3 regions of the Exiguobacterium sp. s138 genome follow, and region 1 is predicted to be linked to each of the others. Evidence: riboswitches for the same ligand, from Rfam matches in the RefSeq annotation. Region 1 holds a riboswitch; each other region holds the start of a gene.
What was found. A riboswitch is a leader RNA that binds a small molecule or an ion and turns the genes downstream of it on or off. The one in region 1 is predicted to bind S-adenosylmethionine.

Region 1 (8,112 bases):
GTATTCTGCCAAAGCGAGGAGAAAGAGGGCAGGAGGCCTGAACCGAGAACGAGATTCATGAATACGCCGACAAAAATCGCGTTGACGAGTGTGCCGACCTGCGGTGTAATCTGGTCGAGCAAGTATTTGACGAACACCAACAACAGGCCGACGAGAAGAATAATCGTCCCGACGGAAAACGGCGTTTTATTTTGCAGACCAAGGTGAAGAACGTCCCAAGTCGAGACGCCGAGTTGTGCCGTGATCATCATTGATGAACCGACAGCGAGTAAAAAAAGACCGAATAAGAATAATGCCCATTTCAGAACGGAACGGAACAGCCAAGACGTTTGAATGGTCTGCTTCATGGATGAGAGACACCTCGTTTCAAAATAAAATTGATTCATTAACTGTACCATGTTTGACGAAAGAAACTAAAGCGAATCCGATATTTTCCATCTTGAGATGGAGGGAATCTGTTCTTCTGATCCGTATACTAATGAAAAGGAGGTCCGTCCATGCAAAAAATCCGTCATTTTTTCCGTTTTACATACCTTGAGGCCATCTGTTGTGTGTTTCCGGTCGCGATTTTCCTGGCACTTGCTGCATCCCGTTATCTACCGGCGGAACCGATTGCCCGTTACGATTTGCTCCTGATCTGGTGCCTCGTCGTTCAAATCGTCTTACTCGTCACGCGTTATGAAACGAAAGAAGAGTTTAAATTGATTTTAATTTTTCATGCGATTGGACTCGGACTGGAGTTATTTAAAGTCCAATTCGGATCCTGGAGTTATCCGGAAGATGCCTTCAGCAAGGTGTTGGGTGTACCGCTTTATGCCGGCTTCATGTACGCGAGCGTCGCCAGTTATATCTGTCAGGCCTTCCGCCGGTTTGACCTCCGTATCACACAGTTTCCCCGGCCTCTGTTTGCTCTAGCGACCGGTCTGCTTGTATACGTCAATTTCTTTACCCATCATTGGTTGTTTGATTTCCGTTGGATTTTGATGGGACTTGTTGCTCTCGTCTTTTATAAGTCCTGGGTCTATTTCCGTCTGGATGAAACGGTCTACCGAATGCCGCTCACCCTCTCGTTTGGGTTGATTGCCTGGTTCATCTGGCTGGCGGAAAACATCGTGACCTTTTTTAAAGGATGGGTGTATCCGAATCAGCAGGATGGATGGGAACTGGTCGACTTCGGGAAGTTATCGTCCTGGTTTTTACTTGTCATCATCACGATTCTGATTGTCTCCGTCGAAAAATACCGGCTCGGTGATCCTTCAATCGAAATAAAATCCTAACCATATACAAAAAATAACCTGGTCTTTTTTTGAGCAACCTAACCGACAGCCCCTTGCTATATTGGAAAAAAAGCAAAGGGGTTGTCGAAGATGATGCAACAAATCGTAGAGCAGGCGAAGACGTTAGTCGCCGGTAAAATGAAAGTAGTCGAAACGGTGGAAGAATGGGACTTACTGCTCGAGGAAATCCGGGGAATCGATGAATGGGTGCAGATGTCGCGTTACTATACACCCTCCGCAAAACCGGACATCGCGTGGAGCGAACCAGAAGAAGAGGTCACATTCGAACAATCTGTCATTCCTCCTGCACAGATCAATCCTGTCATCGAACAACGTTACGCCTATACGTTTGTGCGGGAATTAAAAGGTGGTTCTTTACGGGAATGGCCGAACAGTCATATCTCGGAAACAGAAATCCGGCAATGGAACCTTGAACATGGAATGGAAATCCGTGTCCAAGTCGTACATCAGGACTCCCGCCGGACGACACTTGAAGTGATGGCTGTTGTCGCGACTGACCGGATGAAGCCACTGTCTGAACGAATCGTTTTTGAAAAATGTATCGTTAAAAATCATGGCATCATTGAATCGACGGTCGAAGGACCATTAAAGGATGAGACGGGTAAGTCCTTTTATTACGCCACACCGGTTGAAGACATGCGATTCTTCCATCTGAAAGAAGGACAGCTCGTCGATCTCGTCATGTGGAAAGGTCGTCCGGAAACACTGACGATTGCTTGGAAGTATCCGTTCCAATATGAAGAACCGACGGTACAACTGTTAGAAACGTCGAACAGTCCAACCACATCAGGACCTTCGTCAGTTGAACCGACTCACGGATCAGCCGTCAAAAAATCGGAACGCTATCTGAAACAAATGAAACGCAAGTCGAAAGTCAAACAGGAACGGAAGACACGCCGAATTCGTGAAAAGAAATCCGAACCGTTGACACCGCTTGTGACGACGTCGCTACCGGGACAACCGATTGACTTCGTTGATAAGGAACCACTCGATTTTGCATCGTTCGAAGGCATGCGGCTCGTCATCGTCGGAAATGAACAGCAAGCTCCGGTCTACCGGACGTTTTTCGAAAAAACTGGAATCGAACTGATTCATCTGTCGGGTGATGCTCAATCTGCGAAGAAAATCGCCGGTCTTGCCAAAAAGACCGATGCCATCGTCGTCGTCACAAGCCGGGTATCTCATGCGGCTTCTGCACACGTCATCGCCCAGGCGAAAAAACATGACATCCCCTTTGCGATGGAACGGCTGGATGGGCGGCGTTCTTTGTATACGGCATGCCAGCGCCAACTTGAAAAAGCCCGCTTAAATCAGTTGAAAACAGGAAAATCCTGAAAAAAGATGAAACTCCTCTCCTAATTAGCCGTAAATAGAGATAGAACTTATTTTGAGGAGGATCTTCATGATTAAAGAATTAAAATTATCCGCCCGTGAAGCGCTCAGTGGTCGCTGGGTCTTCATGGCACTTATGTTTTTACTGTTTCTCATCATTCAAGGTATTCCAACGATGTTTTCTTCTGATGCGAATGAAGATATCCAAGCCATTGATTTGATCGGTTTCTTACTGAATATTCTTTTGCTACCCCTAGCAATTGGCTGGACATGGCTTGCGATGTCTGTCGCCCGGAAAGAACAGGCGAAAATCGTTGATTTGTTTGAGCCGTACAAAATCTTCTTAAAAGCAGTCGGTCTTTCGATTGTTCAAAGTATTTTTCTTGGTTTATGGTTCTTACTACTGATCATCCCGGGAATCATCAAGTCATTTTCATACCTCTTGACGTTCTACATTTTACGCGATGAGCCGTCAATCGGTATTTTGGACGCCATTACACGTTCGCGACAAATGATGGATGGACATAAGATGGAAGCCTTCATGCTTGTTCTTTCATTCATCGGCTGGTTCCTGCTTGGTTTAATTACAATCGGAATCGCCTTCTTATGGGTCGGACCTTATTTCAGCGTCACGCTTGCGAAATTCTACGACCGGATCCGCGGAGAAGAAGCACCTGGTGAACAATCAACGTTTGTAGCACCATATTAATTTGAGAAGAGGATGGGAGCCAAGCTCTCGTCCTTTTTTAATTCCGATTGGAAAACAAGGTTTAATGGTTGCTTTACTCTGCTAAAAAGTGTACGATAATTCCAATAATTCTTATCAAGAGAAGTCGAGGGAACGGCCCGAAGACACTTCAGCAACCCCGCGCGTAGCGGAAGGTGCTACTTCCTAAAAGGAATTTTTCCTTTGAAGATAAGAGCAGACATGATCAATCCGTCGCTCTTTTCGATTTTCGAGAAGAGCGATTTTTTTATAAGGGGGACATAACGGATGGAGTATGGATTTTGGTTACCGATTTTTGGCGGATGGTTACGAAATGTTGAAGACGAACAGATGCCGGCGACGTTCGACTATGCGAAACAGGTCGCGCAAACGGCAGAACGAATCGGGTTTTCGACGACACTGATTGCGGAATTAAACTTAAATGACATCAAAGGGCTTGAAGCACCAAGTCTCGAAGCCTGGACGACAGCAGCGGCGATTGCCGCAACGACGGAGCGTCTCGAAATCATGACAGCCGTCCGTCCGGGATTCCATAATCCGGCGACGACCGCGAAGATGGCAGCAAACATCGATCAACTCAGCAACGGGCGCTTTACGCTGAACGTCGTCTCCGCCTGGTGGGAAGAAGAAGCCCGGCAGTACAACGGGATCTTCACGGCTCACGACGAACGTTACGCCCGAACGGAAGAGTTTGTCACGATCATGAAAGGGTTATGGGCAGATGCTTCCCCGTACAGCTTTGACGGTAACTACTATACGCTCGAGAAGACACAACTACATCCAAAACCGGCGCAACGCCCGGGCATCAAATTGTATGCAGGTGGAGAAAGTGAAGCCGGCAAGCAAACCATCGTCAACCACTGTGATGCCTATGTCATGCACGGCGGAACAGTGGAAGAAGTGTCCGTTAAGATTGAGGATATGAAGGCGCGCCGACAAGCGACAGGGCAACCGCCGCTTGAAAGTTTTGGACTGGCAGCTTATATCATCTGCCGCGATACGGAAGAAGAGGCGGTGCGCGAGTGGCAACGGATTACGGATGTGAAGGAAGACAGTGCCGGGTACGCCGGGTATGATGACTTCGTCAGTAAATCGCAACTCGAACAACAGGTAAAACGGAATGACTATTCGGTCTCGAACCGCGGACTCCGTCCTGATTTAATTGGGACACCGGAACAGATTGCCGAGCGGATTCTTGCCTTTGAAGACGTCGGCGTTACTCTGTTGCTCCTTCAATTCTCACCGCAACTGGAAGAAATGGAACGCTTCGCGCGCGACGTCATGCCGCTCGTCGAAGAAAAACGAAAGGTAGGTCAAATCAAATGACAAAAATTCATATCTTACACGAAAATCAGGAATGGACGGATCATCTGATCAAACGACTGGAGGAACTGGAACTGCCGTACGAACAGTGGCATCTCGATGAAGGACAGGTACCGCTTGATGAAATCCCGCCGGAAGGCGTCTTCTACAGCCGGATGAGTGCGTCTTCGCATACGCGCGGGCACCGCTACGCGCCGGAACTGACGGAAGGGGTGCTCGCGTGGCTCGAGGAACACGACCGGACGGTCTTCAACGGAACACGTGCGTTGCGACTGGAAGTCAGTAAAATCAATCAGTATACGGCTCTTCGAAAAGCCGGTATCCGGGTTCCGAAAACGACGGCTGCCGTCGGACGTGATCAGATTGTTGAAGCGGCGAAAAATATCGGCGTATCTTCGTTCATCACAAAACACAACCGTGCCGGAAAAGGGCTCGGCGTCCAGTTGTTCCACTCGATTGAAGCACTCGAGACGTATCTTGACGGTCCGACGTTTGATGAGCCGGTCGACGGAATCACGTTGATCCAAGAGTATATCCAGGCACCGGAACCGTATATTACACGCTGTGAATTCGTCGGTGGAAAATTCGTTTACGCTGTCCAAGTTGATACATCAGAAGGCTTTGAACTGTGCCCGGCGGATGCGTGTGTGATCGATGACTTATTCTGCCCGGTCGGGGAAGAAGCACCGCAAACACCGATGAAATTTAAAGTCGTTGACGGATTTGATGATCCAATCATTCAAAAGTACGAAGCATTCCTGCAAGCGAATCAGATTGCCGTCGCCGGCATCGAGTTCATCAAGGATGCGGATGGAACGATTTATACGTATGACGTCAACACGAATACGAACTACAACTCGGATGCGGAAGCGGCCGCCGGTAAGTTCGGAATGCTCGAACTGGCGAAGTTCCTTGGTGCGGCCCTCGAACGTCAGACCGTAAAATAATCATCACGGACCGATTAAAATAGGCCAAATACCCTGCATGTGTGCAGTCTGAAGTTAGAACTGCACGCATCAGGGTATTTTTCAGTAAAGGGAGGTGTTCGGGTGGTAACGTGGCATGAAGAAAAGCGACTGGATGTTCCAATCGAGGAAGCCTGGCATATCTTTGATCACGATCGGTTACAACGCCTGATTCCAGGTGTCGTCCAGCACGAGGTGATCGAACGGAAACCGGGTGTCGTCGGTTCGACATACCGGCAAACGTATATGCAAGGGAATCGCCTCGAGACATATATCGTGACGGATCTTGCCTATACAAATCAACCGGATTTCAAACAAAATACGATTGGTTTTACGCTTGCCAAAATCTTTAAACTCGAAATGACGTTTACGTTAAAGCGGCTTGACGAAACAAGTTGTCAGCTGATTTATACGGGGAAAAACGAAGGGGCGAATTTCGTCGGACGAAGCCTGCTTTCGCTTGGCGGCGAACGGGAAACAGAAAAAATCGTGCAGGAATTGCTCCGACGTGTGGAAGAAGAGGCAAGTCAACTGCGTACATGATCAATAATGGCATCTACTCGACTGGAGCAGATGCCTTTCGTTTGGTTTTACAAAAAGAGTATGTCATATCCCAAAGCCGTTAAATTTTTGCGACTTGTCGATCGGCGGTCATCTCCGAAAGTGGCGTCCATCTCACTCCGGTCAGAACTTGATTTCCCTCTAAACGTTCTGGATCATATCCTAAAATCGGTTCGCGTGAATCAATCTGTCTGACTAAAAAGCAGATCTCTTGTCCGTTTGCGTGAGTTTCTGAGTAAAGAGGTTTGATGATGCGGATGGCGAGATTCACTTCCTCTTGCACCTCCCGAATGACCGCTTGTTCGAAGGTTTCATTTTCCTCGAGCCCCCCTCCGGGTAATGTCCAGAAACTTCGATCGTTTGTCTCAAGACGGACCATCAAAATCTGATTGTTCTTAATCAAAGCTGCGCAGGCACGGTGACGCACATGATTTCCTCCTCTGTTCCGATTCATACGTTTAGTGTACAAAAAAGAGACCCAATCCGTTAGGACAGGTCTCTTGTAGACTGCATTAGTTTGTTGCGTACAACGTAGACAATTGTTGTTGAACAGACTCGTTGTTGAGGTATTCATCGTATGTTGTTTCTTTATCGACGATACCGTTTGGTGTCAATTCGATGATCCGGTTTGCAATCGTTTCAACGAACTGATGGTCATGCGAACTGAAGAGCATCGCGCCTTTGTAAGCGATCAAACCATCGTTGAGTGCCGTGATCGATTCGAGATCCAAGTGGTTCGTCGGATCGTCGAGGACAAGAACGTTTGAGCCGCTGAGCATCGCTTTTGATAACATGCAACGGACTTTTTCTCCCCCGGATAAGACAGACGCTTTTTTCATGACTTCTTCACCGGAGAAGAGCATCCGGCCGAGGAAACCACGGAGGAACGTATCGCTCTCGTCAGCCGGCGAATACTGGCGCAACCAATCGAGAATCGTTTTGTCCGAACCTTCGAAGAAAGCGGAGTTATCTTTTGGCAGATAAGATTGTGACGTCGTGACGCCCCATTTGAATGTTCCGCTGTCCGCTTCCATCTCACCCATCAGAATTTTGAAGAGTGTCGTGATCGCGATGTCATTTTGGCTGATAAAGACGGCTTTATCCGTTTTGTTTAACGAGAAACGGACATTATCAAGGACTTTGACACCATCGATTGTTTTCGAAATGCCGTCGACGATCAACAGATCGTTTCCGATTTCACGTTCCGGTGTGAAGCCGACGAACGGATAACGGCGTGACGACGGACGGATGTCGTCGAGTGTAATTTTATCAAGCAACTTTTTCCGTGATGTCGCCTGTTTCGCTTTGGAAGCGTTCGAGCTGAAACGGGCGATGAAGGCTTGAAGTTCTTTGATTTTTTCTTCTTTTTTCTTGTTTTGATCGCCTGCCATACGTGAAGCGAGCTGACTTGACTCATACCAGAAATCATAGTTTCCGATATACAGTTGGATTTTCCCGTAATCGAGATCGGCCATATGCGTACACACGTTGTTGAGGAAGTGACGGTCGTGGGAAATGACGATGACCGTATTTTCAAACCCGATCAAGAACTCTTCAAGCCATTTAACGGCTTTCAGATCAAGACCATTGGTAGGCTCATCGAGCAACAGAATGTCTGGTTTACCGAACAAGGCTTGGGCAAGCAATACTTTAACTTTCTCTCCGCCTGTTAATTCAGCCATTGTTTTCGTATGCAGGTTTTCTTTAATACCAAGACCTTGTAAAAGCATTGCCGCTTCCGACTCTGCTTCCCATCCGTTCATTTCTGCGAACTCACCTTCGAGCTCGGCAGCACGCATGCCGTCTTCGTCCGAGAAGTTTTCTTTCATATAGATAGCATCTTTTTCTTTCATGACTTCATAAAGGCGCTTATGCCCCATCATGACCGTTTCGATGACTTGGAATT
Region 2 (8,112 bases), on a different contig from region 1:
ATGAAATCAGGCTCGATATAGTTCAAGAGACGTTGATAGTGCGTGATGATCAAGCAGCCGAATTCAGGTGAACGCATTTCGTTCACACCTTTTGCGACAACTTTAAGCGCATCGATATCAAGACCTGAATCGATTTCGTCAAGGATGGCGATCGCTGGTTTCAGCATCGTCATTTGGAGAATTTCATTCCGTTTCTTCTCTCCGCCCGAGAAACCTTCGTTGAGGTAACGGTGTGCCATTTCGCCCGGCATTTCGAGAAGACCCATTTGCGCGTCGAGTTGACGGATGAATTTCATGAGTGAGATTTCATCGCCTTCTTCGCGGCGTGAGTTGATTGCTGAACGCAGGAAGTCTGAGTTCGTCACACCACTGATTTCGCTTGGGTATTGCATGGCAAGGAACATACCTGCTTGCGCACGTTCGTTGACTTCCATTTCGAGGACGTCTTCGCCGTCGAGTGTGACTGATCCTGATGTCACTTCATACGTCGGGTGACCCATCAATGCAGATGCGAGTGTTGATTTACCAGTCCCGTTTGGTCCCATGACCGCGTGGATTTCGCCGCCTTTGATTTCTAAGTTGACGCCTTTCAAGATTTCTTTGCCGTCGATTGCAACGTGTAAATCTTCAATCTTTAAGTGTGAAGCCTTCATGTAGAATCCCTCCATCTATTCATTTCGTGTCTGACGATTCAGTTCACGAGAGTTACTAATTTAGTATCATTCTAATCTTAATGAATCATACCACATTATTCAAGCGTCATCGCTCATGGTTTTTTCTCAAAACCGAGCCTTTTAGTGAGAATGACTTTAAAGTGAGACGACTTCCTTCTCTTCTTCCGGTTTCGTTTGACGATGAACCCGCTGTGACAGTAAGAGCAGTGGTATTCCGAGAACTGTCAAGAGGGCTAAAATACCGAAAATCGGCAGCGGACGTTCCGGTCCAAAATAAAGTAACAATTGTCCGCCGATGACCGGTCCGACCGATTGACCAATCGATGTCAAGCCCATCGCCCCGAAGTAACTTCCCCGTAATTCCGGTGTCGCAAAGCTGTCCGTTAAAATGTCCGTCATCGTAAACATCATCACTTCCCCGCATGTGAAGATGAACATCGCGCCGATCATCAGCCAGACCGTACCGGCCGTTCCCATGACGAATAATCCGACGGCAACGGTCGCAATACCGACCGTGATCGAGACGAGCGGTGATGTCTTGACACCGAACTTCATGATCGGGTACTGAACGACGAGCACGGTGATCGCGTTAATCGTAATCAACAAGGCAAACAGACTCGTTCCCCCGGACAATAAGGTCGTCGTCGTTAAAAACTGCGGCAACGTCGAGTTGAACTGACTGTATCCGAAGACACCGAAGATGATTCCGGCGAGTGCGAACGTAAAGGCGACGTCGGTCTTCAGCAGACGGACCGTTGCCCCGAACGACACCTTTTTCCCGCCGTGACTTTCCGTGATCGGATGACGTCGGAACAGAATAAAAATTGCGAGGCCGTAGCCGAAGTAAACGAACGCCGTAATATAGAAGGTAACCGCCGTATTGCCGGCACTGAGCAACAAGGCGATCCCCGGTCCGATCGCAGCTGCAATATTGATGCAGGTGTAACGGATGTTAAAGACGAACAGCCGGTTCTTTTCATCGGTCGTATCACTGATCAACGCCCGGGCGGACGGTTCGAAGATGGACCGGAAAATACCGTTTAAGGCACTCAGGATGAAGAATGCCCAAAAGGTCTCGACCTGGGCCAGTCCGATAAAGACAAGCACAAAACCAAACGTTCCGCTGAGCATCATCGTCCGGCGGCCGTAGCGGTCGGATAATGTCCCGCCGACGAAACTCATGACCAGACTGGCGATGGCCGAGATACTGAGGATCCAGCCGACATCAACCGGACTGAACTTCAGAACGACCGACAAGTAAATCGCAAAAAACGGCATCGTGATGAATGTCCCGAGTCTTGCAAAAAACGTTCCGAGCAGGACGCCGACCGTCAGTGGATGAAGCTGTTTCAAACGTTGCATGGAAATCCCCCTTTCGCACAAAAAACAATGCATCCTTCCATTATATAGGAAGAATGCATTGAAGGAAGCAACTTATTTGCTGACAGGAACGACCGCACCTTTATATTCTTTAGTGATCCAGTCCTGGTTCTTTTTCTCGTGGAGAATATCGAGCAATGTTGTGACGCGTTTGTCTTTTTCATCGCCATCACGTGTGACGATGATGTTGACGTACGGTGAAGACTCGTCTTCCAGGGCAATCGTATCTTTCAACGGGTTCAACCCGTTGTCAATCGCATAGTTCGTGTTGATGAGGACCGCGTCGCCTTCGTTGTTTTTGTAAGCTTGCGGTAAGAGTGACGCTTCGATGTTTGTTTTGAACTTGATGTTTTTCGGGTTTTCCGCGATGTCTTTGAGCTGTGCATCGGTTGTTTTACCGTCTTTCAACTTGATCAGCCCTTCGTTTTGAAGGAACGTCAAGACACGTCCGCGTTCAGCGACGTTTGAGCTCGTTAAGATCGTTGCACCTTTTGGCAGTTCATCCAAAGACTTGTATTTTTTAGAGTAGACACCGAGCGGTTCGACGTGAACGCCGCCGGCACTCGCGAATTTATAGTCTTTGTTTTCTTTTTCCTGTTGCTCCAGGTACGGGACGTGTTGGAAATAGTTCGCATCGATTTCTTTTTCAGCAAGTGCTTTGTTCGGCAGGACGTAATCCTGGAACTTTTTGATTTCGAGTTTATAGCCTTTTGCTTCATATTCTTTTTGGACGTGCTCGAGAATTTCAGCATGGGGAACGTTTGACGCTCCGATGACGAGTGTTTTTGAATCGCTGCTGCCTGATGAAGATTCTTCTCCACATGCTGCAAGACTGACTGCTAAGACCGATACGGTTGCTGTGCCGACGAATTTTTTCCAAAGTTTCATGAATGATTCCTCCCAAGGTTAAATAAGATAGGTGTTACCGTTTATCGATGGCTTTGACAAGCAGGTCACCGATAATTTGAATGATGAAGACGATGACAAGAATCAACAGTGTCGCGATGACCGTGATGTTATTTTGTGAACGCTGGAATCCTTCGATGAAGGCCATGTCCCCCAGTCCACCACCACCGGCTAACCCGGCCATTGCCGTGTAACCGACGAGTGCGACAAGCGTAACGGTGATTCCTGAGACGATTGCCGGCAAGGCTTCCGGAATCAGGACTTTATAGATGATTTGAAACTTCGTTGCTCCCATCGATTCAGCCGCCTCAATGACACCCTTATCGACTTCACGAAGTGCCAGTTCGACCATCCGACCGTAAAACGGTGCTGCACCGAGAATTAACGCAGGTAATGCAGCCGTTGGTCCTAAGAATGATCCGACGATGATTTTCGTGATCGGGATCAACAGAATCAATAGAATGATAAACGGGATCGAGCGGAAGATATTGACTAAAAAGCTGAGCACGGAATATAGTGTTCGGTTTTTAAACAACAATTCTTCGTTCGTCGCATATAACAACAGACCGATTGCCAATCCAAGGACAAACGTTGCGAGCCCTGCAACGGCCGTCATATAAACGGTGCTGCCGGTTGCTTCCCAGACCATATCCCAATCCACATCTGCAAAAAATGTACTCATCGGTGATCCACCTCCACTTCAACGTCACTCGCTTGAAGTTTGGCGATGACCGCTTGTGCTTCCTGTTCCGAACCGAGCAACTGAATGAACAGCGTTCCGAGTGCTCCGTCCTGCGTCTGTCCGACGTTTCCGCCGATGATATTGAATAATAAGTTCGAATCTTTCATGACTTCGGCAAGGATCGGACTTTCCGCCGTCGAACCGACAAACGTCAGCTGGACGATTTTCCCGGTCGGATACCGCTCGCGTAATTTCGCAAACGTCAATTCGTTTTCAGACGGTGACGTCAATTGTTTGACGAACTCTTTTGTCATCGCCTGTTTCGGGTGACGGAATACTTCAGCAACCGGTCCCTGTTCGACGATTTTTCCGGCTTCCATGACGGCGACCCGGTGACAGATTTTTTGAATGACATGCATCTCGTGTGTGATCAAGACGATGGTCAGTTTTAATTTTTTGTTGATGTCGACCAACAACTCGAGGATCGAGTCGGTCGTTTTTGGATCCAGCGCACTTGTCGCTTCGTCACAGAGTAAGACGTCCGGATTGGATGCCAGTGCCCGGGCAATCCCGACCCGTTGTTTTTGTCCACCTGACAGTTGCGATGGATAAGCGCCTTCACGTCCGTCGAGTCCGACGAGCTGAATCAGTTCGGCAACCCGTTCTTTACGGCGGGCTTTCGGATAACCGCCGAGCTCAAGCGGGAACATAATGTTTTCTTCGACTGTCCGTGACCAAAGCAGATTAAAGTGTTGGAACACCATTGAGACGTTTTTACGGACGCCCCGTAATTCTTTTGGTTTGAGCGTCGTCATTTCGACACCATCGATTTGAATCGAGCCGCTCGTCGGTGCCTCAAGCATGTTCAGCAAACGAATCAGTGTTGATTTCCCTGCCCCTGAATAACCGATTATCCCAAAAATTTCACCGCGCTCGATTGACAAGTCGACATTGACGACGGCTTCAACCGATCCGCGCTTCGAGCGATAAATCTTTCCTACATCCTGTAAGCGAATCAATACGGTCCCTCCTAAACATAAAAAAAAGTGCGCACGTTTTAGAGCAAACGCGCGCACTTTTTCAGTACACAAAACCATTTGCTCTCATCTTGCAGACAATCGTCTGCTGGAATTAGCACCACTTCGGAATAAATTCCGCGGTTGCCGGGTTTCATCGGGCCAGTCCCTCCACCACTCTCGATAAGAGTTATCGGTATTTAGTTATTTTTAATATAATCTGAATATTAGCAGGGGTTATTTTGCTTGTCAAACAGTTTTTTCTGAAACCGGTTGAAGCAGACTGAAAGCACGTGCCAAATCTTCTTTCAAGTCTTCCGCGTCCTCAAGACCGACCGAGATCCGAACGAGACCATCTGTAATTCCGAGTTCTGCGCGACGCTCTGCTGGAATCGACGCATGCGTCATCCGTGCCGGAACGGAAATCAAACTCTCGACCGCTCCAAGACTTTCAGCCAATGTGAAGAAATGTGTCGCTTCGACGAGTTTCTCCGCATTTTCTGCTGAACCGACATCAAAACTGATCATTCCGCCGAAACCGGTCGCCTGTTTCTGTTGTGTCGCGTGACCCGGATGTGATGCCAGTCCCGGATAGAAGATGTTTGAAACGACGTCCTGTTCCTGTAAGAACTGAACGAGATCGTGTGATGTTTCTTCGATTGCATCCATCCGGATACCAAGCGTCCGTAATCCACGGACGAGCAGGAAGCTGTCCTGCGGTCCAAGAATACCGCCGGTCGAGTTCTGGATGAAGTGAAGATCTTCTCCGAGCTCGTCGCTGTTGACAACGACAAGTCCGGCGACGACGTCCGAATGACCGCCGATGTATTTTGTCGCGCTGTGCAGCACGATATCTGCGCCGAGAGCGAGTGGTTGTTGCAAGTAAGGTGTCGCGAATGTGTTATCGACGACGAGTTTCAAGTTGTTGCGTTTCGCGATCTCAGCAACTGCTGCGATATCTGTAACTTTCAACAACGGGTTCGTCGGTGTTTCGACATACAGCATCTTCGTGTTGTCTTGCACCGCAGCTTCCGTCGCCGCGAGATCCGTCGTATCGACGAACGTCACTTGGATGTTGAACTTCGGTAAGACACGCTGCATCAAACGGAATGTCCCGCCGTAGACGTCATCTGTCATGACGATGTGGTCGCCTGATTCGAGCAGGTTGAACACCGCGTGAATCGCTGCCATCCCTGATCCGAAGGCAAAACCGCGTGCACCGCCTTCAAGATCGGCAATCAGACGTTCGATGCTCGTCCGTGTCGGGTTCGCTGTCCGGGAATACTCATATCCTTCTTTTAACTGACCAATTTTTTCCTGTTTGTAGGTACTTGTCTGATAAATCGGGGGTGTAACGGCACCTGTTGCTCGATCGACGCCTGTTCCTCCATGAATCAATGCTGTCTTTTTACGCATGTGTCTCGTCCACCTTTTCAAAGATTTGTTGGCTTAAATACCGTTCGGCACTGTCCGCAAAGACGGTGACGATGGTACTGCCGGGAAAACGATGTGCCAGATCAAGTGCTGCAACGAGTGCCGCGCCGGCCGAACTGCCGACGAGCAATCCTTCACGGGCCGCCAGTTCATGGACTTTCGTAAAAGCGTCATGATCGGAAATCGTATGAATTTCATCCACTAAGTCACGGGAAACGAGACTTGGCCATTTGGCCGTCCCGATGCCTTCCGTCTTATGCGGTCCGGCTGGTCCCCCGTTGAGGACCGATCCTTCCGGTTCAACGATTGCACCTTTTGTCCCGAGACGTTCTTTTAAATACGCCGCTGTTCCGGCAAACGTTCCACCTGAACCGCATCCAGCAACGAACCAATCAATCTGATCCAGCTCCGCCATCAGCTCAGGACCAAGTGTCCGCTGATACGTAACCGGATTTTCTTCGTTTTCGAATTGAAGCGGGACATAGCTGTTCGGAATCGTTTGTCCCAGTTCTTTTGCTTTATCAATTGCGCCTTGCATATCGAGTTCAGTTGGTGTGTTGACGACAGTCGCGCCGAGTGCTCGCATCAACGTCTGTTTCTCCTGGCTGAACTTTTCCGGAACGACACAGATGACTTGAAGGTCATATTTTTTAGCGGCGAGCGCCAAACCGATGCCGGTGTTGCCGGCAGTCGGTTCGATGATCGTTCCGCCTCGTGTCACATATCCCTGTTCGATCGCGGCATCAACGAGTTGAATGCCCAGGCGGTCTTTGACGCTGCCCCCAGGGTTCATCCATTCGAGCTTCGCCAAAATCCGCGTACCAGCAGGCAAATCGAATGAAGTAATCTCGTAGAGCGGCGTATTTCCGACGAGGTCGCGGACTGATTTCGCGATCATCCGAAGACGATGTCCCATTCATCACGACCGGCAAGCATTTTCTCGGCATAGTGCTTCGCTCCTTTAAGGTCGTGGGCGCTTGCAAATCCGCATTGGACTTCGTTTTGCGCTGGAATTTCTTCTGCTGCTAAGACGTCTTTTAATGTTTTCTCAACGAGTTCGCTCATTTTTTCGACCGAATCGAAGTTCATCATCGCCATGTAGAAACCTGTTTGGCATCCCATCGGCGACACATCGATGACGTCATCCGAGTAATTGCGGATATTTTCAGCGAGTAAGTGCTCGAGTGTGTGCATCGCACGCATCGGCATTTGTTCCACGTTCGGTTGTGTGAAGCGGATGTCGTATTTGACGACTTGATCGACTTTACCGTCTTTGTAACCGGCGACGCGGATATAAGGTGCTTTGACTTTCGTATGGTCCAGGTTAAAGCTTTCTACGTTCATTTTTTTGAGTGTCATGATTTATTCCCCCATTTTCTCGGCTTCTACGAGCCAGACGAAGTGATTGTATTGTGTAAATGAAACATCGAATCCGCGCGATGCAAAAATCTGTTCCATCACCGGAATCAGTGGATAAAACTCGCGTTCCAAATCTTCTGCGAGTCCGTTAAACCCTTGGGCTTTCGCTTCAGCGATTGTCTGCAAACGCGCTTCTTCCGACACGAACATCGTATCGGCATAGACGATTTTTCCGTCATGCGGCAAAATCTTCGCCATCAAATCAACGGCTTCTCCCTTTTCCTCATCCGTCAGATGATGAAACGCATAGGTCGAAACAAAGCTTTTCGCATGGTCCGCCGTAAACGACAGGAAGTGTCCGTCCTGCACCGGAAGTTCCGGAATCTTGTTGATGAGAATATCCCGCATCTCTGGACTCGGTTCAACGGCAAGAACATGATCATGTCGCTCCAGCAACCGCTGTGTCAGGTTGCCGGTTCCGGCCCCGAACTCAACGACCGGTGAGACAGCTTTCGTTGCGACGGTATCCAATATTTCTTCATAACGACGAAAGACTTCTTTGTACTCCGGATCATGCCCCGTTACTGTGTCGTCGTATGTTGACGCCCACTCTGTAAAAACATCCATAAAACGTACTGTCATGCCTGTTCGTCCTCCGTAT
Region 3 (8,112 bases), 140 kb from region 1:
GCGATGATTGTGACGCCGCTCGAATCAACTCCCTTAAGTGAAGGGGTATCGTATCTGTTCAAAGGAAAGATGGTCATGATGAAAAACGACTTGTCGGAATCCATCTTACGCGAAGTCGTCGAGGATCATTTCACCGGTGAAGCCTTGATTCAGGAATACAAAGACCGACGTTCGAAACGCGGCGCACATATTACGAGTATCGCAAAAGAAACGTTTAAACAGTACCTCCACGAAAATCCAACCATCTCTTAAGGACGTATCGTTTGATCTACGATATGATCCGCGACATTGATGCGGTCAATTTCATACCGGTCGGAGAAACGAATATAGTTCGCACATGCATTCTTCAGCGGTGTCCGGTAACTGAAGCTATCATCAATCGAGGATAATGCCGCTTTGATTGTATGCGAGTGACAGACGATCAACAGGCGTTGTCCCCGGTATTTTTCTGTCAGTTCTTCAATTGCCGAAAACACCCGCTGTTGGATTTCCTGTTCGGTTTCAAGTCCCGGTACACGTTCCGTATCATTCGCTTGGACGGCTTCATAGATTCCGGCGACGGGCTGTCCTGACGCCAATCCAAACTCCCGTTCGACCAACCGTTCATCCGTCTCCGTTACATCCAGCCCGATTGAACGTCCGATGATTTCTGCCGTCTCGACTGCCCGCGATAAGGGGCTTGAAATCAAGACGTCCCATTTTTCTTCCGCCAGGTAAGCAGCGCTCATTTCAGCCTGCCATCGCCCTGTCTCATTGAGCGGAATATCTTCTCGTCCTTGAATCCGCTCGTTTAAATTCCAATCCGTTTGACCATGACGCACTAAACAAATTTCTGTCATCTCACTGTCTCCTTCAAAAGAAATATGACTGATTGTATCATGTTTTCTTTTTTAGTGAAGGGTCTCCCGAGGCGGCAACGCCAGGACCTGACAACTAAATGCTTCAATCCGTTCCAGTAAACGCTCGATTTTGAGTGGATTTTCGGTCTGGGCAAAGCTCGCCAGGGAATGCGTGCCGTTCGGGAAGGAAAACAGCCGGACGTCGGCTCCGACATCGGCTCCTTTTTCAACGAAGTGGAGCGCTTGCGTAAACGGAACAATCGGATCTTTTTTTCCGTGCAACAACATGATCGGCGGCGAGTCTGCTGTCAAATGCGTTACCGGCGAGACACGTGTCATGAGTTCCCGCCACTCGTCCCGTCCTCCTCCGTAAAACTTAATATGGGCAATCCACGTTTGAATGAACTTGAACAGGAGGAAGTTCGTCGGAGGATACAAGGCAATGACACCACTAATCAACGGGAGGCTTTCAGCTGTTTGTTCGCCGATGAATTCCATCGGGGAAAGTGCCGTCGTCAGCATTAACGCGGCGCCGGCCGAGTCTCCCCACAACACCATGCGTCCCCGCATAATCCGTAAATCGTCGGCTTCCTGATTTAAGAAACAAAGTGCATCCCGAACGTCTTCCAGATTATCCGGAAAATAACTGCCGTCCTCAAACAAGCGATAATCGATACTGCAAACGGCGATGCCGAGTTCCAGGAAACGTTCCACGATTGGCGTAAAACAAAAGACATCATCCCGATTTCCTCTGACGAAGGCTCCCCCGTGCGCATAAATCGCGACCGGGAAAGGACCGTCACCCGGCGGATAATATAAATCCAACTTCAGTTCTTGTTGATCGACGGTTTTAAACAAAATCGTCCGTGGCGCGAGTTGGACTTCCGACAGCGGAAGCGCCGGTTCCGTCCAGCGTAATAAAGCACCATAGTTGTTCCAGATGCTCGCCCCGGCTGCGGCTGTCGTTAAAATTGCCGCTCCTCCCATCAGCCAAGCAGTTTCCCGTTTCACCTCATCACCTCCAAAGCTTACTCTCGATTTCTAATCTTATTAATCTTTTACCCGATTTATTTAGAAGTCGAACGTCTTCCCCGACTTGTACTTGACGCTTCGTTTTGGATTCGTTATAGTGAAAAGGTTCAAATCGGAATAATTACGTTTTAATACTTTTTGGAGGGTTTATTCATATGAAAAAATTACTTTCAGCTTTCACGGTCGCCTTTGTCAGCGCTGCTTTTCTTGCTGCCTGCGGTTCTTCCGAATCCAGTCAAGATGCGACTGATCAAAAGCTTCGTGTGTATACATCGACATTCGCTACCGCGGCAATCGCCAAGGAAATTGGCGGAACCGATATCGACGTCAAGATGATTGTTCCACCCGGTGCCGATCCGCACTCGTACGAGCCGACGTCTAAACAACTGACAGAAATCGCACAAGGCGATCTGTTCCTCTTAACCGGTACGACGCTTGAACCGTACTCGAAAAAAATCAAAGCCAGTCTGAAAGGCAATGATGTCCGTTTCGTCGAGACGAGCAAAGGAATCGACTTACTCGAAGCAAGCGCCACGCTTCATGAACATGAAGGACACACCGACGAACATGCGGCAGAAGAACATGATCACGGCAAATTTGATCCGCATGTCTGGCTCGATCCGAACAATGCCAAAGTGATGGCTCAATCAATTACGACGGCACTCGCTAAAGAAGTACCTGCTAAAAAAGCAACGTTTGAGAAAAATCTCACCGCTTTTAATAGCAAGGCCGATAAGCTTGATCAAAACTTGCAACAGGCTGTTGATGAAGGATCCAAAAAAGAATTGCTCGTCACCCATGCCGCTTACGGATATTTAGCAGAACGCTACGGATTCTCGCAATTGCCGATTGCCGGTATCTCTCCGTCGGACGAGCCTTCGCAAAAACAACTGGCGGCGATCGTCAAGGAAGCCCAACTTCACGACTTGAAGTATATCGCTTTCGAAGAGACGGTTTCACCGAAAGTTGCCCGTGTCATTCAACAGGAAATCGGAGCGGAGGCCATTACGATCCACAACCTCGAGTCCGTCACGAAAGCACAGCAGAAGGCATCGTATTTTGAGTTGATGAATGAAAATGTCGCGACTCTCAAACAAGCACTTCAGTGAAGTAGTGTTGACATGCAGTAAAAGATGCGTTACGGTAGAAAACGTATTTCAGACAATTAAATGACTTCTTTTTATCGCGAGAGACGGAGGGACTGGCCCGATGATGTTTCGGCAGCGGACGATTAAATCGTACTGTGCCAAATCCAGCAAGCTGCGGCTTGAGAGATAAGAAGAGCGTCTTTTTCAGTAAAGACCTCCTTCTTTCTTGCGAAGGAGTCTTTTTTTGTACTTGTAGAAAAGGAGTGGTTTGATGAACGAAACGATTACACCGAATAAATGGGCACTTCTACCGTTACTTGTCTTTTTAGTTCTTTTTATCGGTGCCGGTATTTTTTACGATGACTTTTACAAGTTTCCGATTCTGATTGCGGCTTTGATTGCCTTGATTTTTGCGGCGGTCACAACAAAAGGCGGTATTAATCAGACCGTGGAACGGATTGCAGCAGGTGCAGGAAATCCGGACATCATGATTATGGTCTTTATCTTCTTGCTTGCCGGTGCCTTTTCCGGAACGGCCGATGCAATCGGCGCGATCGAAGCAACCGTCAATGCGTCATTAACATTTTTACCTCCGTCCCTCCTGATGAGCGGACTGTTCATCATCGCCGCCTTCATCTCGATGGCGATGGGGACTTCCACCGGTACGATTGCGGCACTCGCTCCGATTGCCCTTGGAATCCATGAAGCAACCGGTGTCAATGTTGCGATTGCGGCCGCCGCTGTCGTTGGTGGCGCAATGTTCGGCGACAACTTATCGTTCATTTCCGATACGACGATTGCAGCCGTCCGGACACAAAAAACCAACATGCGTGATAAATTCCGAACCAATTTCCTGATTGTTTTGCCGGCAGCTATTCTGACTATCATCATCCTGGCATTTGTCTCAAGCACAGGAAATGTCGTCGAAGCGAAGGCGTTTGAGTTTTATAAACTGATTCCGTATCTGTCCGTCATCATCCTCGCCTTGTTTGGCGTCAACGTCATTCTTGTTTTGATTGGTGGAACCGTTTTAACAGGTATCATCGGGATGATTGACGGCAGCTTCGGCTTAAGCGGTTTTGTCCTATCCATGTCTGACGGCCTGATGGGAATGGCGGAAATCTCGATTTTGACATTACTGATGGGTGGTCTCGTCAGTCTGATCACCTTTAACGGTGGGATTGCTTACCTGAAAGAAACGCTGACGCAAAAAATCTCTCAACGTCGCGGCGCGGAATTCAGCATGGCAGCACTCGTCAGTGCGACGAACCTCGCAACAGCGAACAATACGATTTCGATTCTTGTCGCCGGTCCACTGGCAGCAGAAATCGCCGATACGTATGACATCGACCGAAAAAAGTCAGCCAGTATTCTTGATATCTTCTCTTGCGGCATCCAAGGTATCATTCCCTACGGCGCCCAGTTGCTGATTGCCGCGGAATTGACGAAAACGGCCTCTCCGGAACTGATTCCTTATCTGTTTTATCCGTTCCTGCTGTTCGTTTGCGGATCTCTTGCGATTCTTTTCGGCTTCCCGCGTCGGAAAACATCGGACGCACGTCAAAAAAATGTTTCATAACAAACAGACCCGTCGCAACAGCGACGGGTCTTGTGTTTGTCTTATTTTTTCCGGTCTTGGCGGTTGAGAATGAAGTAAGCAATCGCTGGAAGCGGGAACTGAATCAGTCCTGCGCCTCCCCAGACCCATGGATTCCGCCCTGTCTTCCGGGCACCGAGGAACAAGCATGCCGCTTGTGTCCCTAATAAGGCTGCAAGGCCGGCCCACACACCTTTTGGTACGTTTTTAACAGATCGTTTCATAAAATACACCTCGTTTCCTTTATAGTTTTACCCTCCTCATTTCGCTTTCTAACCGTCTTTTTCCTCCCTTGAGCGTTGAAACAGACGTTCTTGCTTGTTCATGCTAAACTAAACGAGCAATTCCATATTCTCGTTTCATTGAAGGAGGAGTATACACATGCAATACGCAAAACTTTCAAATGGTGTCACGATTCCACAAATCGGATTTGGTGTCTGGCAAGTCGATGAAGAGACGGAAGCACCGGCTGCCGTCGCAGAAGCCCTTCGTGTCGGTTACCGTCATATTGATACGGCTGCCGTTTACAAAAACGAACGTGGTGTCGCCAAAGGAATTAAAGAAAGCGGCGTGAACCGTGAAGATCTCTTCTTAACGTCTAAAGTATGGAACGATGACATTCGTGCCGGACGCACTAAAGAAGCTTTCGCTGAGTCACTTGAACGCCTCGAAACCGACTACCTTGATCTTTATCTGATCCACTGGCCGGTTGAAGGGTATATCGAAGCATGGAAAGCCATGGTCGAACTTTACGAAGCCGGCAAAATTAAGGCAATCGGTGTTTCGAACTTCAAAGAACATCATCTCGATACACTTGCTGAAGAAGGATTAATGACACCGATGATCAATCAGGTTGAACTTCATCCGCAACTTCCGCAACATGAGTTGCATGAATATTTACAGGACCACAGCATTCAAGTCGAGGCGTGGAGCCCACTCATGCAAGGAAAATTCCTCGAAATCAATGACTTCAAGGAAATTGCCGAAAAACACGGCAAATCCCCTTCACAAGTCGTCTTGCGTTGGCATTTAGACAACGGCATCGTGGCGCTTCCAAAATCGGTCACACCCGAACGCATTGCGGAAAACTTTGACGTCTTTGACTTCCAACTCGATGCAGATGATCTCGAGAAAATTGACCGTTTGGCAACCGATGTCCGTCTCGGACCGGATCCGGACGAAATCGATTTTTAAGTACACATACACAATCGGTTTAAAGAAAAATGGTTTTTCTATAGACGAAGGGGAGGCGGATATTCACATCCACCTCCCCTTTTTCCTATATGAGTGATGGACCGTCAGACATAATAGACGAGAATCGTATCCTGCGCCTCTTCCGCCTGGTGAAAATAAGCGCATAAATTTCCGAACTGTTCCCAGACCTCATCAAAATCACCTTGTCGGCCGGCTTCCTGATAAATCACTTCAAGTGCTTGGCGATCAAAATTTCGCATGACCTCCGAAGAAATGATGAGCAACGGTAAGGGAAGGATACCGACGATTGCTGCATGCTCTTCATTGACGATCAGTTCCTCTCCGACAATCGCCCGTCCCAGATTATAATGGGTCTCTTGATCAATGAAGATATCGATTTGACTCATCAACTGATACAACGGAGTCGTTTCTTCGAGTGCAAACAATTGTTCATGATCGGGTTGTGTTTCATGGATAAATAAAATCCAGTCCATGATGATATGGGGATCATCTCCAAACGAATCCCAAACGGCATCCGCGACACGTACATAGTGTACGTTTTCCATCCTTCCCCCTCCTTTCCGGTCGTTTTTTTTAATATTCCCATTTTCACACTGCTTTAATGACGATTATTAAAATCTCTCCAGACAAAAAAAGGACCAGATGACTCTGATCCTTTTCATATTAAATCGCTTTTTCTTTTTGGTCTTCGTCCTGCCATGCTTCAAGCAGTTCTTGACCCGGAAGATTCGGAATTGAATTTTTATAGAAACGGGGATCTTGTCCCTTTTTCCGTTGCACTAAATAATCATCCAGTGCGAGCTTTGCAATTTTGGATAAGCGGAAAATCGCATATAAGTTAACAATCGCCATCAAGCCCATGAAGATATCGGCAAGTGCCCAGACAAGTCCAGCCGTTTGAACGAGTGAACCAAACACAATCATACCGAGGACGATGATCCTGTACGCAATCATGATTTTCTTATTATCGTTGATGAAGCTGATATTCGATTCACCGTAGTAGTAGTTTCCGACAATCGAACTGAAGGCAAACAAGAAAATCGCAAGCGCCATAAATGCTGTGGCAAACGGACCCACTTGAGATGCCAGCGCCCCTTGCGCCAAATCGATTCCGGCGACCGGTGCTCCACTCGCATCCTGCGTCGCAACCCCACTGACTAAAACAATCATCGCTGTCGAAGAACAGACGAGCAGTGTGTCGACAAAAACGGCAAACGACTGGATCAATCCTTGTTTGACGGGATGCGATACTTCTGCCGTCGCAGCGGCATTCGGAGCTGAACCCATACCGGCTTCATTCGAGAAAAGACCACGACGGATTCCGTTTAGGACCGCGGCTCCGATTGCTCCGCCGGCCAGTGTTTTGAACTCAAGTAAACCTTCTTGGAAAATCAGACCAAAGACGTTCGGCAATGCTTCTAAATTCGTCACCATGATATAGAGGGCAATCAAAATATAGCCTCCTGCCATGATCGGGACGAGGAACGCCGACACGGTTGCAATACTCCGGACACCACCGAAGATGACAAGTGCCGTCAACAGAACGAGTCCGACCGTAATCCACGTCTTATCAACCCCGTACTGGCTTTGAAGCGACAGTGAAATCGTATTGGACTGAACCGAGTTAAAGACGAATCCGAACGAGATTGTAATCAGAATACTGAAAACGATCCCTAACCACCGCTGTCCAAGCGCCTTTTCCATATAATACGCCGGACCACCGCGCCATGCTTTTTCATCACGTACTTTATAAATCTGAGCCAGCGTACTCTCGACGAATGCCGAAGCTGAACCGATTAAGGCGATCAACCACATCCAGAAGACTGCACCCGGTCCACCGAGCGCAATGGCTGTCGCGACGCCGGCGATGTTGCCGGTCCCGACACGTGCCGCTGTACTGATGGCAAAAGCTTGGAAAGGCGAAACACCGTCTTTTCCTTTATCCGTTCCTTGGAACAATAGCCGCAACATTTCCGGAATCATCCGAAACTGGACGAATCCCATGCGAATCGTAAAATAAATTCCTAAACCGACCAATAAGATAATCAAGACACTCGACCATAACAAGTCGTTGATACTACCGATAACATCCATCAGTTGTTTTTCCACAGGTGTTCCCCCTTAGTTAAGCGTTCGCTTATGTAACCTTTTTTCACATGTGTTCTATAATACGTAAATAATTTTAGAAAATCAAATTCATTTTCTTCTTTTAAGTCATCACAATCTATAAAACCCTCACAAACCTCACATGTGATGTCAGGTTCATCATAAAAAACAAGGGACTGACTTTTGGGTCAGTCCCTTGTTAAGAATTGATTTAACCACTGAACACGATCAGATG

Region 2: linked by a shared signal. The riboswitch ahead of KNP91_RS07850 (methionine ABC transporter ATP-binding protein) and the one ahead of KNP91_RS10925 (LLM class flavin-dependent oxidoreductase) in region 1 are both predicted to bind S-adenosylmethionine.
Region 3: linked by a shared signal. The riboswitch ahead of KNP91_RS10220 (Na+/H+ antiporter NhaC family protein) and the one ahead of KNP91_RS10925 (LLM class flavin-dependent oxidoreductase) in region 1 are both predicted to bind S-adenosylmethionine.

Annotation. Positions count from the first base shown of each region.
Region 1 is NZ_JACSMW010000004.1:155,697-163,808, reverse strand. It holds gene KNP91_RS10945 (YczE/YyaS/YitT family protein) at 1-347, opposite strand, end outside; gene KNP91_RS10940 (DUF817 domain-containing protein) at 498-1,277, shown strand; gene KNP91_RS10935 (DUF2325 domain-containing protein) at 1,368-2,633, shown strand; gene KNP91_RS10930 (DUF975 family protein) at 2,701-3,339, shown strand; SAM riboswitch class I at 3,448-3,553, shown strand; gene KNP91_RS10925 (LLM class flavin-dependent oxidoreductase) at 3,625-4,683, shown strand; gene KNP91_RS10920 (ATP-grasp domain-containing protein) at 4,680-5,627, shown strand; gene KNP91_RS10915 (SRPBCC family protein) at 5,730-6,188, shown strand; gene KNP91_RS10910 (NUDIX domain-containing protein) at 6,268-6,633, opposite strand; gene KNP91_RS10905 (ABC-F family ATP-binding cassette domain-containing protein) at 6,719-8,112, opposite strand, start outside.
Region 2 is NZ_JACSMW010000003.1:109,335-117,446, forward strand. It holds gene sufC (Fe-S cluster assembly ATPase SufC) at 1-653, opposite strand, end outside; gene KNP91_RS07835 (MDR family MFS transporter) at 810-2,036, opposite strand; gene KNP91_RS07840 (MetQ/NlpA family ABC transporter substrate-binding protein) at 2,109-2,942, opposite strand; gene KNP91_RS07845 (methionine ABC transporter permease) at 2,977-3,642, opposite strand; gene KNP91_RS07850 (methionine ABC transporter ATP-binding protein) at 3,639-4,661, opposite strand; SAM riboswitch class I at 4,743-4,848, opposite strand; gene KNP91_RS07855 (bifunctional cystathionine gamma-lyase/homocysteine desulfhydrase) at 4,908-6,074, opposite strand; gene KNP91_RS07860 (PLP-dependent cysteine synthase family protein) at 6,067-6,990, opposite strand; gene KNP91_RS07865 (S-ribosylhomocysteine lyase) at 6,987-7,451, opposite strand; gene KNP91_RS07870 (class I SAM-dependent methyltransferase) at 7,455-8,093, opposite strand.
Region 3 is NZ_JACSMW010000004.1:12,605-20,716, forward strand. It holds gene KNP91_RS10200 (YwpF family protein) at 1-252, shown strand, start outside; gene KNP91_RS10205 (histidine phosphatase family protein) at 249-839, opposite strand; gene KNP91_RS10210 (alpha/beta hydrolase fold domain-containing protein) at 891-1,850, opposite strand; gene KNP91_RS10215 (metal ABC transporter solute-binding protein, Zn/Mn family) at 2,027-2,980, shown strand; SAM riboswitch class I at 3,049-3,152, shown strand; gene KNP91_RS10220 (Na+/H+ antiporter NhaC family protein) at 3,231-4,538, shown strand; gene KNP91_RS10225 (hypothetical protein) at 4,580-4,780, opposite strand; gene KNP91_RS10230 (aldo/keto reductase) at 4,938-5,750, shown strand; gene KNP91_RS10235 (hypothetical protein) at 5,855-6,316, opposite strand; gene KNP91_RS10240 (alanine/glycine:cation symporter family protein) at 6,435-7,880, opposite strand; gene KNP91_RS10245 (CoA-disulfide reductase) at 8,106-8,112, opposite strand, start outside.